2 regions of the Sphingomonas sp. 22176 genome follow, and region 2 is predicted to be linked to the other one. Evidence: riboswitches for the same ligand, from Rfam matches in the RefSeq annotation. Region 2 holds a riboswitch; the other holds the start of a gene.
What was found. A riboswitch is a leader RNA that binds a small molecule or an ion and turns the genes downstream of it on or off. The one in region 2 is predicted to bind glycine.

Region 1: another riboswitch for glycine. It lies ahead of gcvT (glycine cleavage system aminomethyltransferase GcvT); the one in region 2 lies ahead of ACTJKY_RS17390 (L-serine ammonia-lyase).

The regions. Positions count from the first base shown of each region.
Region 1 covers NZ_JBQEPL010000001.1:1,410,304-1,416,288, reverse strand. The annotation lists gene gcvPA (aminomethyl-transferring glycine dehydrogenase subunit GcvPA) at 1-332, opposite strand, end outside; gene gcvH (glycine cleavage system protein GcvH) at 608-979, opposite strand; gene gcvT (glycine cleavage system aminomethyltransferase GcvT) at 981-2,141, opposite strand; glycine riboswitch at 2,308-2,398, opposite strand; gene ACTJKY_RS06870 (hypothetical protein) at 2,649-3,287, opposite strand; gene ispH (4-hydroxy-3-methylbut-2-enyl diphosphate reductase) at 3,409-4,362, shown strand; gene thrB (homoserine kinase) at 4,362-5,318, shown strand; gene rnhA (ribonuclease HI) at 5,315-5,761, shown strand; gene ACTJKY_RS06850 (hypothetical protein) at 5,809-5,985, opposite strand, start outside.
Region 2 covers NZ_JBQEPL010000006.1:69,575-75,559, reverse strand. The annotation lists gene glmS (glutamine--fructose-6-phosphate transaminase (isomerizing)) at 1-245, opposite strand, end outside; gene ACTJKY_RS17410 (hypothetical protein) at 426-1,157, shown strand; gene ACTJKY_RS17405 (hypothetical protein) at 1,174-1,485, opposite strand; gene glmU (bifunctional UDP-N-acetylglucosamine diphosphorylase/glucosamine-1-phosphate N-acetyltransferase GlmU) at 1,482-2,834, opposite strand; gene ACTJKY_RS17395 (HAD hydrolase-like protein) at 2,919-3,596, shown strand; glycine riboswitch at 3,625-3,714, shown strand; gene ACTJKY_RS17390 (L-serine ammonia-lyase) at 3,817-5,202, shown strand; gene ACTJKY_RS17385 (alpha/beta hydrolase family protein) at 5,209-5,985, opposite strand, start outside.

The sequences.
Region 1 (5,985 bases), on a different contig from region 2:
AGCGTGCCCTGCGCGATTTCCGGCTGGTAGGGCGTGTAGGCGGTGAGGAACTCGCCGCGCTGGATGAGGTGATCGACCGAGGCCGGCACATGGTGGCGATAGGCCCCTGCCCCCAGGAAGAACGGCGCTTCGCCGGCGGCAAGGTTCTTGCGCGCGAGCGCGGTCATGTGGCGTTCGACCGCGAGTTCCGACGCATGCATCGGCAGGCCGGCGATCGGCCCACTGAGGCGGGCGCTTTCGGGCACGTCGACGAACAGGTCGTCGATCGACTGGGCGCCGATCGTGCCAAGCATCGCCTGACGGTCGGCCGGGGTAAGGGGCAGGTAGCGCATCACGGTTCCTTGTTCCCTTCCCTCTTTCCTCCCCTCCCGCTTGCGGGAGGGGTCGGGGGAGGGGCTGAAGTTCTTTGGGAAGGACTGGCGGCTGCCATCCCCTCCCCTAGCCCCTCCCGCAAGCGGGAGGGGAATTTGCGTGCCCCTTGCTTCTCCCCTCCCGCGTGCGGGAGGGGCCGGGGGTGGGCGCCCGCCATCCACGAGGCGCCCGGTCAGGAGGAGAGCGTGGGCCCACCCCCTGCCCCCTCCCGCACGCGGGAGGGGGAAAGGTCAGATCACAGCTTGTCGACGAACGCCTGGTACTTGGCCTCGTTCATCAGGCCTTCCAGCTCGCTCTCGTCGCTGAGCGTCATCTTGAAGAACCAGCCTTCGCCTTCCGGATCCTCGTTCACCAGCGCGGGGTTCTCGGCCAGGTCGCCATTGCCCTCGACGACGGTGCCCGACACCGGCGCGTACACGTCCGACGCCGCCTTCACACTCTCGACAACGGCGGCATCGTCGCCCTTGCTCAGTTCCTTGCCCTCATCGGGCACTTCGACGAACACGATGTCGCCGAGCTGGCTCTGGGCATATTCGGTGATGCCGACCGTCGCGACGTCGCCGTCGACTTCGATCCACTCATGGTCTTCGGTAAAATAACGGCTCATGTCACGCTCCCTTTCGGACATAGCGGTGGGGTACGAAGGGCATCGCAACGACCTCCGCGGAATGCCGCTTGCCCCGCTGGACAAGCGTAATCTTGGTGCCGGCCACTGCAAGCGCCGCGGGCACATAGGCCATCGCGATCGGCTTCTGCACGCTCGGCGCAAACCCGCCCGAGGTGACCTTGCCGATTTCGGCGCCCGAGGCATCGACCACCGCCGCGCCCTCGCGGACCGGCTGGCGGCCCTCGACGATCAGGCCGACGCGCTTCATGGCGCTGCCCTGCTCGCGCTCGGCCAGGATGCGCTCGGCACCGGCGAAGCCACCTTCCTCGCGACGGCGCTTGGACAGCGCGAAGCCGAGATCGGCGGCGACCGGCGTGGTCTCCAGGTCGAGGTCGTGGCCGTAGAGCGGCAGGCCGGCCTCCAGGCGCAGCGAGTCGCGCGCGCCCAGGCCGATCGGCTTCACTTCCGGCTGTGCGGTCAGCGCGTCGGCGAACGCCTCGGCCACCTCGCCCGGCAGCGAAATCTCGAATCCGTCCTCGCCGGTATAGCCCGAACGACTCACCCAGAGCGGGTTGCCGTTCCATTCGAACGCGGCGGCGGTCATGAACACCAGCGTCTCGACGCCCGGCAGCACGCGGGCGAGCGCGGTGACCGCTTCCGGCCCCTGCAGCGCCAGCAGCGCCTGGTCTTCGAGGTGGTTGATCGTCACTTCGTCAGGCAGGAATTCACGGAACACGCCGAGATCGTCCCACTTGGTCGCGCCGTTGACGACCATGTAGATCGTGCCGCCGTCGATCTCGAAGGCGTTGTCGGCGGGTAGGCGGGTCATCATCAGGTCGTCATGGATGCCGCCCTCTTCGCTGAGCAGCAGCGAATAGCGCATCCGGCCCTCGGCGAGGCCCTTCACGTCGCCTGGCAGCAGCTTTTCGAGCCCGGCGTCGAAGTCGACGCCCGAGAAGAGCAGCTGGCCCATATGGCTGACGTCGAACAGCCCGGCATGCTCGCGCGTCCAGAGATGCTCGGCCATGATGCCTTCATACTGGACCGGCATCGAATAGCCCGCGAACGGCACCATCCGGCCGCCGCGTGCGCGGTGCCAAGCGTCGAGCGGCAAGGTCTCGATCGGCAGGTCGGTGGCGGTGTCTTCGGCGGTATCGCTCATCGGGGCACTCCGGGCATCAAGGGTCAACGATGCGCAAGAGACCGGCAGGCCCCCGCAACACCATCGCCCCCTCTGTCACGGAACCTGAGAGCTTTCGCACGGGTTTGAGCCCGGCTTACCCCTTCGGTGGAGCCTGGCTGCAAGCCGGCTCGCTTTCCAGAGTGTCGTGGCCTGCGCGGTCCTCGGTGCCTGAGAGATTCCGGGGCGGTTGCTCCTTCGGCGATCCGGCGAACCGGATTCTCTCCCGCGCATGCCCATGCCGGTTGCCCGACATCGACAAGGGCGAGCCTTGGCGGCAGGGCTTGTCGGAGTCAATCGGGATTGAGGGTAAATCTGGGCAGAACGTGCTCCCCTCCCGCTTGCGGGAGGGGCTGGGGGTGGGCCCCCGCCATCCGCGAGCACACCGGCGGGAGGACACCGAACCCCGCCATCTGCACCACCACTGCCAGGAGGAGGGCGAGCGCCCACCCCCTGCCCCGTCCCGCACGCGGGAGGGGGTTCAAAAGATCACCGCGTCGCGTTGTACTTCAGCTGGTCTTCGGTCAGCTGGAAGCCGACCAGCGCCTCGAAGGTCGCCGACAGCACCGAGCGGCGGACATTGGGATCGCTCAGCGGATCGGTCGCCGCCGACTCCGCGCCGGCCTTACGCTTTTCGGTCAGGCGGCGGCGGACATCGTCGGGCAGGGTTGCGGCGGCGTGCGAGACGCTGCTGGTCGCCTGCCCCACCGCGCTCGCGCGGAGCTGGCCGGCATCGAAGTGCAGCGTGATGTTGGTGACGCGCTTGGCCTCCACCTGGGTGCCGCCGCGCACCACGGTGAGGAAATAGGGCAGCACCACGTCGCGCGCCGGGCCGGCATCGCGGCGGCGGGCCAGCACGTCGAACTTGATGTTCGTCACCACCTGGTTCCCGGAATCGTCGCAGCTCGACTGGACGTTGGTGATCGTCGCCACCACGTCGATCGCGGTGGCCTCGCGGCTGGTCGCCGGGTCGAACAGCGTCACGTCGCCGAGCCCCGCGGGAATCGCCACCGTCGGGCAGGCGGTGCGGACCGCGCTGATGCCGCCCTCGGTAATTTCGCCGGTACGGCTGCATCCGCCGGCGGCGAGCAGGATCAGGGCGGGAACGGTGAACTTGGCGACAGACAAGGGAGGGCAACCTTTCGAACCGAACAGCCGCCCCCCATCTCACACGGACCGGGGCCGGAACGGCGCGCACCATAGGAACCGCCTTCCGCCCGCGCAAGCAATCGCGTAGAGGCTCCACCCGATGGCAAACACCGAAAAGCGTCCCCTGGAGCTGCTGATCGCAGCGCCCCGCGGCTTCTGCGCCGGCGTCGACCGCGCGATCCGCATCGTCGAACTCGCGATCGAGAAATATGGCGCGCCGGTCTATGTCCGGCACGAGATCGTCCACAACAAGTTCGTCGTCGAGAATCTGCGCGCCAAGGGCGCCGTGTTCGTCGAGACGCTGGACCATGTGCCCGACGGCGTGCCGGTCGTCTTCTCCGCCCACGGCGTGCCCAAGGCGGTGCCGCACAAGGCAGAGCAGCGCGGGCTCTCCTATCTCGACGCCACCTGCCCGCTCGTCTCCAAGGTCCATCGCCAGGCCGAGCGCCACGTCGCGGCCGGGCGTCACATCCTGTTCGTCGGGCACCAGGGCCACCCCGAAGTGATCGGCACCTTCGGCCAGGTGCCGGAGGGATCGATCACGCTGGTCGAGACCGAGGCCGATGCCGAATCGGTGACCGTGCCCGATGCCGAGAACCTCGCCTTCCTGACCCAGACCACCCTTTCAGTGGACGATACCGCGGCGGTGCTCGGCATCCTCAAGCGCCGCTTCCCGACGATGCTCGCGCCCGGCGCGGACGACATCTGCTACGCCACCTCGAACCGCCAGGGCGCGGTGAAGGCGATCGCCGAGCAGGTCGAGCTGGTGCTGGTGATCGGCGCGCCCAATTCGTCCAACTCGCTGCGGCTGGTCGAAGTCGCCAAGCGTGGCGGGGCGCGTGCGGTGCTGATCCAGCGCGCTGCCGAGATCGACTTCGCCTGGTTCGACGGCGTGACCCGCGTCGGCATCAGCGCCGGTGCCTCGGCGCCCGAAGTGCTGGTGCGCGAAGTGGTCGAGCGGATCGGCACGCAGTTCGAGGTTTCCGAACGCGAGGTCGAGACGGTCGAGGAAAGCGTCGTGTTCAAGCTGCCGCGCGGGCTCGAGGCTGCGTAATGGCCGTCTACACGCAGGTTTCGGCCGAGGCGCTTTCCGCGTTTCTCGAGCGCTTCGACGTCGGTGAACTCGTTTCCGCCAAGGGCATCGCCGAGGGGGTGGAGAACAGCAACTACCTTGTCGACACCACCAAGAGCCGCTTCATCCTGACGCTCTACGAAAAGCGCGTCGACCAGGGTGACCTGCCCTATTTCATGGCGCTGCTCGATCACTGCGCCGATCGCGGCCTGCCGGTGCCCCCGGCGGTGCCCGATCGCGACGGCACGCTGATCCATGAATTGGAAGGCCGCCCGGCGTGCCTGATCCAGTTCCTGTCGGGCGTCTCGGTCTCCCACCCCACCCCGGCACAGGCGCGCGCCGCCGCCGAGGCGATGAGCAAGATGCACAAGGCGGTGGCGGACTTCCCGCAAGACCGGCCCAATTCGATGGGTATAGACACGTGGCGCCCGCTGTTCGAGCGCTGCGGCACCAGCCTCAACCAGATCGCGCCGGGCCTGTACGACGAGCTCGGCCAGGCGCTGGACCGGGTGACCAAGGCATGGCCGCGCGAAGGCTTCGATACCTGTGCGATCCATGCCGACCTGTTCCCGGACAATGTCCTGATGCTCGGCAACCGGGTGACCGGGCTGATCGACTTCTATTTCGCCTCCACCGACCTGCGGCTCTATGACCTCGCGGTGATGCACACCGCCTGGGCGTTCGACTCCACGGGCGAGCGGTTCGATCCGTACGTCTCCGAAGCGCTGCTCGAAGGCTATGAGGCGAGCTACAAGCTGACCGAGACGGAGCGCGCGATCCTGCCGCTGCTGGCGACCGGCGCGTGCATCCGCTTCACCCTGTCGCGCGCCTGGGACTGGCTCAACACGCCGGCAGACGCACTGGTGACGCGCAAGGACCCGATGGCCTTCTGGCGTCGCTCGCACGCTTACGCCTCCGCACTGGCGGCGCTCGCATGACCGGCGAACTCCAGCATGTCGAGATCGCGACCGACGGCGCGTGCAAGGGCAATCCCGGCCCGGGCGGCTGGGGCGCGCTGCTGCGGATGGGCGATGTCGAGAAGGAACTGTCCGGCGGCGAGGCCCACACCACCAACAACCGCATGGAGCTGATGGCGGCGATCCAGGGCCTCAACGCGCTCAAGCGCCCGTGCCGGGTGACGCTGTCCACCGACAGCCGCTATGTGATGGACGGCCTGACCAAGTGGATTCACGGCTGGATGAAGAATGGCTGGCGCACGGCGGACAAGAAGCCGGTCAAGAATGCCGATCTCTGGCAGGAACTGCTCGCCGCGGCCAAGCCGCACCGCGTCGAGTGGAAATGGGTGAAGGGCCATGCCGGCCACCCGGACAATGAACGCGCGGACAAACTGGCCAGCGATGCGGCGGTGGCGGCGCGGTGAGGCGCGGCCGGCAAGGGGCGCGCACACCGCCCCTTGCCGTATCCCGCTCAGCCGTGCTGGGCCGCTGCGCGCTTCTTGGCGACCTTTGCCCGGTGGTGGCCGACGAGGCAGCCCGCCGCTGCACCGGCGACGGCATGGCCCTTGCCGACGAAATGGCCGGCCACACCGCCCACCGCCGCGCCCTTGACGCAGCCGGCGGCGAGGGACGGGCTGGCAACCAGACA
Region 2 (5,985 bases):
GTGGTCGGGCCGCCATGGGTCGCCCAGCGGGTATGCGCGATGCCGGTGGTGCCGGGCAGCGGGTTGGCGGCGAGTTCCTTGCCGAGATTGACCAGCTTGCCCGAGGCGCGGCGGCGCTCGATCTTGCCGTCGACGTCGGTCGCGATGCCGGCCGAATCATAGCCCCGATATTCCAGCCGCTTGAGGCCCTCGAACAGACGCTCTGCGACGTCTTCCTTGCCCACGATTCCAACGATTCCGCACATGGCATCCGTCCTCCTGCCCCAGCCCTAGCGCGGGTGGGCGGCCGCGCCTAGACGGGGCATTGTTTCGGCAAGCTGAACACGGTCTGCTACTGGACGGCATCGTACGACGTTAAGCATGGTCCAAAATCATCGGTTCGCCGATCGCAAGAAAAGGTCGCCCCTATGGTTCGTCGCAACCTCATGCTGTTGGTTCTCCTGTTGCCGCTCGCGGGCTGTGGCGGCGCCGAGCGCGCCGAAGCGCCATCGCAGAACAGCGGATCAACGCCGCAGGCGAACGCGAGCGCGACGCAGGCCGCGCCCGTCCCCAGCCCTTCGGCAACGGCGACGGAGACCGCGTTGACGCCCCGCAGCTGCGACGCCGAGATCGGCAAGGCAGCGGCGGCGCAGCGGGTGAACCTCTGCATCAAGGTATCCCCGGCGACGCATCCGCCCTGCAATGCCGCCAATAGCTGCGCGATGATCGAGGACGAGATCGCCCGCAGCTGCGCGCTGCTCGATGGCGACGGGCAGCCCGTACAGGGCTGCACCGTGGATCCCAGGAGCAGCCAGGCCGCCGCCGACGTCGTGCGCCGCTACTACGCCGCCATCGACGCGCGCGACTATGGCACCGCCTGGACGCAATGGGGCGACGACGGGCGGCCGGGCCAGACCTTCGCGGCGTTCGAGAAGGGCTTCGCCCACACCCGCGCGACCAAGGTGACGATCGGCGCGCTGCAGCCCAGCGAGGGCGCGGCAGGATCGGTCTATCAGACCGTGCCCGTAACCGTGGAAGCGACGCTCGACGACGGCACCGCGCAGCGCTTCACCGGCAGCTATGTCGTGCGGCGGGTCAATGGCGTGGACGGCGCGTCGGCCTCGCAGCTGCGCTGGCACATCGATTCCGCGCAGCTGCGGCCCGCCCCCTCCAACTAGGGGCGGGCGCAACGCGTCAGTGCGGGAAGTTGGTGTCGTTGAAGATCCGAGTGAATTCGGACGGGTCGGGCTCATGCCCCTGCTCTTCGCGGAAACGGACGGCGCCCTTTTCCCAAACTTCGCGGATCGCGCCGGCGATCCCTTCCGGGAACTGCATCCGCTGCACCACAATGCCGCGCCAGTCGCCGTCCCCGCCGAACGCTTCGCGCAGCGCGGGTTCGGCGGCAGTCAGCTGGGCATCGCTCTTCTCGTCGAGATGGCCGATCGCGTCGAGCACATAGGCGTCGAGCAGCTTGAGGAACGGCTTGTCGGTATAGCGGTCGGTCATTTGGCGGCCTTTCGTGCCTTCATTATCGCACGGAAGGTCGTGGCCCAGCCCTGCTTCGTCAATGTTTCCGGCCGGGTAACGGCCAGCGCGTCGGCTTCGACGTCGCGCGTGATGACCGATCCGGCGCCGATGATCGCGCCGTCGCCGATCGCCACCGGCGCCACCAGCGCGCTGTTCGATCCGATGAACGCGCCCGCGCCGATCACCGTCTTCTGCTTGAGATAGCCGTTGTAATTGCAGGTGATCGTGCCAGCGCCGATATTCGCGCCTGCGCCGATGCTCGCATCGCCCAGATAGGTGAGGTGGTTGGCCTTGGCGCCCTTGCCGAGCACCGCGTTCTTCAGCTCGACGAAATTGCCGACATGGCTATCCGCCTCCAGCACCGCGCCGGGCCGCAACCGGGCATAGGGGCCGACGGTCGCGCCGCTGGCGATGGTCGCGCCCTCGATATGGCTGAACGCGCGGAGCACCACGCCGTCCGCCACGGTGACGCCGGGGCCAAACACCACGTTCGGCTCGATCGTCACGTCGCGGCCGATCTGGGTGTCGTGGGCGAACCACACCGTCTCGGGGGCGATCAGCGTCGCGCCTTCAACCATCGCGCGGGCGCGGCGGGCCTGCTGCCACTCGGCCTCCAGCGCTGCCAGCTCGCCGCGGCTGTTGACGCCGGCGACTTCGGTCGCGCCGGTCTCGATCACCGCGGCGACCCGGCCGTCGCCGTTCGCCAGCTCGACGATGTCGGTCAGGTAATATTCGCCCGCCGCATTCTCGTTGGTCAGCCGATCGAGCAGCGCGAACAGATCGGCGCCGCGCACCGCCATCAGCCCCGAATTGCACAGGGTGACGGCGCGCTCCTCCGCGCTCGCATCCTTGTACTCGACGATCTTCGACAGGCGATCCCCGCCCTCGACGATCAACCGGCCATAGGCGCCCGGATCGGCCGGGCGGAAGCCGAGCACCACCACGGCGGGCGCGTCGTCTCCATGCAGCCGCTCGACCATGCGCCGCATCGTCGCGGTGGTGACCAAGGGCACGTCGCCATAGAGGATCAGCACGTCGCCTTCGAACCCCGCCAATGCGCCCTTCGCCTGGAGCACGGCATGGCCGGTGCCGAGCTGCTCGGCCTGGTGCGCGGTCTCGGCGCCCAGCGGCGTGACCGCGGCCTCGACCTGCTCGCGCCCGGCGCCGACCACCACCACCTCGCGCGCGGCGCCCAGCGCCTTCACGCTGTCGATCAGGTGGAGCAGCATCGGCCGCCCGGCGATCGGGTGGAGCACCTTGTGCGTGTCGGATTTCATCCGCGTGCCCTTGCCGGCGGCGAGGATGATCGCGGCGATGGGTGCAGTCACGTGGCCAGTCTCCGGTCAAAATGGGGTGCCACCCCTGCCACGGTGGACATGGCTTTTCCAGCACGATGCTGTCATGCGGCCGCCATGCCCCTGCCCTTCCAGACCATCGGCTTCGATCTCGACGGTACGCTGCTCGATACCAGCGGCGACCTTGCCGCGACACTCAACCGCGTGCTGGCGGACGACGGCCGGCCGGTGCTGCCGCTGGATCGAATCCTCTCGATGGTCGGACGCGGCGTGCACAAGCTGCTGGAGCAGGCCGTCGCGGCGACCGGCGGCGGCGATGCGGCGGTGGTCGCGCGGCTCTATCCCCGATTCGTCGATACCTATGCCGTGCACAATGCCGAGCATAGCCGCCCCTATCCGGGCGTGTTCGACGCGCTCGATGCGCTGGCGGCGCAGGGCATCACACTGGCGGTGGTGACCAACAAGCTCGAGGCGCTGACTCTGCCGCTGCTGGAGGCGACCGGCCTGCGCCCGCGCTTCGCGACCGTGATCGGCGGCGACACGCTCGGCCCCGGCACCGCCAAGCCCTCGCCCGCGCCGATCCTGGAGATGGTTCGGCGCTCCGGCGGACCGGCGGCGTTCGTCGGCGATTCCATCTATGACGTGCAGGCAGCACAAGCGGCGGGCGTGCCCGTGATCGCCTGCAGCTTCGGCTTCTCGCAGGTGCCGGTGACCACGCTCGGCGCCGAGGCGGTGATCGATTCCTATGCCGAAATCCTCCCCGCGCTGCAGGCGCTCCGCCCAATCAGCGTTTGACAGCGCGAGGCCCCACGGCGAAACACAAGCTGTCGGAAAGGGAGAGAATCCGGGAAACCGGATCGCCGAAGGAGCAACCGCCCCGGAAACTCTCAGGCAAAAGGACCTTCCGGCCACCACATTCTGGAGAGTGGCGCCGCGCGCGCCCGCCGACGGGATAGCGATCTCAGGCAAACGGACAGAAGGGGCCCGCAACCGAGTGTTTCAGGAGACGGGTTCCGTGGCGACCAAAGGCGTCGGGCCGAATGCAGGGCCGATCAGCATCACCGACGTGTTCACCATCGGCATCGGGCCGTCGAGCTCGCATACCGTGGGGCCGATGCGCGCCGCGCGCGATTTCGCCGCCTGGGTGGTGGCGGACGGGCGCGCGGTCACCAAGCTGTGCTGCGAGCTGTTCGGCTCGCTCGCGCTGACCGGCAAGGGCCATGCCACCGATCGCGCGGTGGTGCTGGGGCTGGCCGGCGAGCGGCCCGACGGAGTCGATCCCGATGCGGTGGAGCCGATGCTGGCGCAGATCGCCGCCGAGCGCCGCATCCTGCTGAACGGCACGGCTTCGGTGGCCTTCGATCCCGAGGCCGACCTCAAGTTCCGCAAGCGCCAGTTCCTCCCCGGCCATCCCAACGGCATGAAGCTGCGCGCCACGCTGGTCGACGGCGCGGTGCTGGAGCGGACCTATTATTCGGTCGGCGGCGGCGCGATCCGGCGCGAGGGCGAGGAAGCCGCGGCAGGCCTCTCCGCCGGCACCAACCATCCCTTCGCCAGCGCGCGCGAGATGCTGGAGCGCTGCGACGAACTCGGGCTCGATGTCGCCGGGCTGATGCTCGCCAACGAGCGCGGTTGGCGGGGCGATGCCGAGACGCTCGCCTTTGTCGACGGCATCCACGATGCGATGAACGCCTGCATGGATCGCGGCATGGCGCAGGACGGCATCCTGCCCGGCGGGCTGGAAGTCCCCCGCCGCGCGCGCAAGCTGCACCAGAAGCTGATGGCCCGCGGCCCTCGCGTCGAGCCCGCCTCGGTGCTCGAATGGGTGAGCCTCTGGGCGCTGGCGGTGAACGAGGAGAATGCCGCCGGCGGCCGCGTCGTCACCGCGCCGACCAATGGCGCGGCGGGCGTGATCCCGGCGGTGCTGCGCTATTACGAATGCTTTGTCGGCAATGCGACGAAGGACGGCGCCCGCCGCCTGCTGCTCACCGCCGCCGCGATCGGCATCCTCTACAAGCGCCAGGCCTCGATCTCGGCGGCCGAGATGGGCTGCCAGGGCGAAGTGGGCGTCGCCTGCTCGATGGCGGCGGCGGGCCTCGCCGCGGCGCTGGGCGGGAGCAACGCGCAGATCGAGAATGCCGCCGAGATCGGCATGGAGCATAATCTCGGCCTCACCTGCGATCCGATCGGCGGGCTGGTGCAGATCCCCTGCATCGAGCGCAACACGATGGGCGCGGTGAAGGCGATCAACGCGGCGATGCTGGCGCTCCACGGCGACGGCACGCACAAGGTGTCGCTCGACGCGGTGATCGAGACGATGCGCCAGACCGGCCTCGACATGCGCTCCAAGTACAAGGAGACGAGCCTCGGCGGCCTGGCGGTCAACGTCGTCGAGTGCTGACCCGGCTCAAGGCTGGGCGGGCTTGAACTCGAAGTTCATCCCCGAGATGCGGCTGGGCTGAAAGCCCTTCCAGATCGTCGAGGCCGGCGCACCGGGGCTGAACCCGGCATAGCGGCCGCCGGGGGCGCCCGGCCATTTCCCGTCGTTCGAGTTGGGCACGAGGCCGTCGATATAGGCGGCCTTGGCTTCTTCACCCTTCACGTACTGGTCGAGGAACGCGGTGATGAAATGTGCCTGCACCGCCATCAGCCGGTCCTTGCGCCACACCGCATCCTCGAACCAGTCGAGGTCCCAGAAGCTATCGCGCATCGCGGGCGGGGCGCCGATCAGCGCGATGCTGTGCGCCGCCTCGCGGAAGGTGAGCAGATAGCGCGGCGCGCGCACCTCCTGCTCGAAGAGCGTGCGCACGCCGGGATCATAGCCGACGACATGGTCCTGGCTGCCGACGACGAATAGCGTCGGCGCGCGGATCGCCGCGACACCGGGCGCGGCCCAGAGCGGCGTGCCGTAGAGGTTGCTGGCAGGCGAAATCGCTACCACCGCCTTGAGATCGGCGACCTTGAGGCTGTCCGCTTTCTCCGCCCCCGCCACATAGGGCGCAAGGGCACCGCGCGTCGCGCCCGCCACCGCCGGATCGAGCGGAGCCCCGGCCGCGGTGAGCACGCCGTATCCGCCCATCGAATAGCCGATCAGCGCGGTGCGCGCGGCGTCCGCAGCGGCGAATAGGCCCTGCCCGGCCTTCGCCCGACGCTGCGCCTCGGCGGCGACGAAGGCGATGTCGAG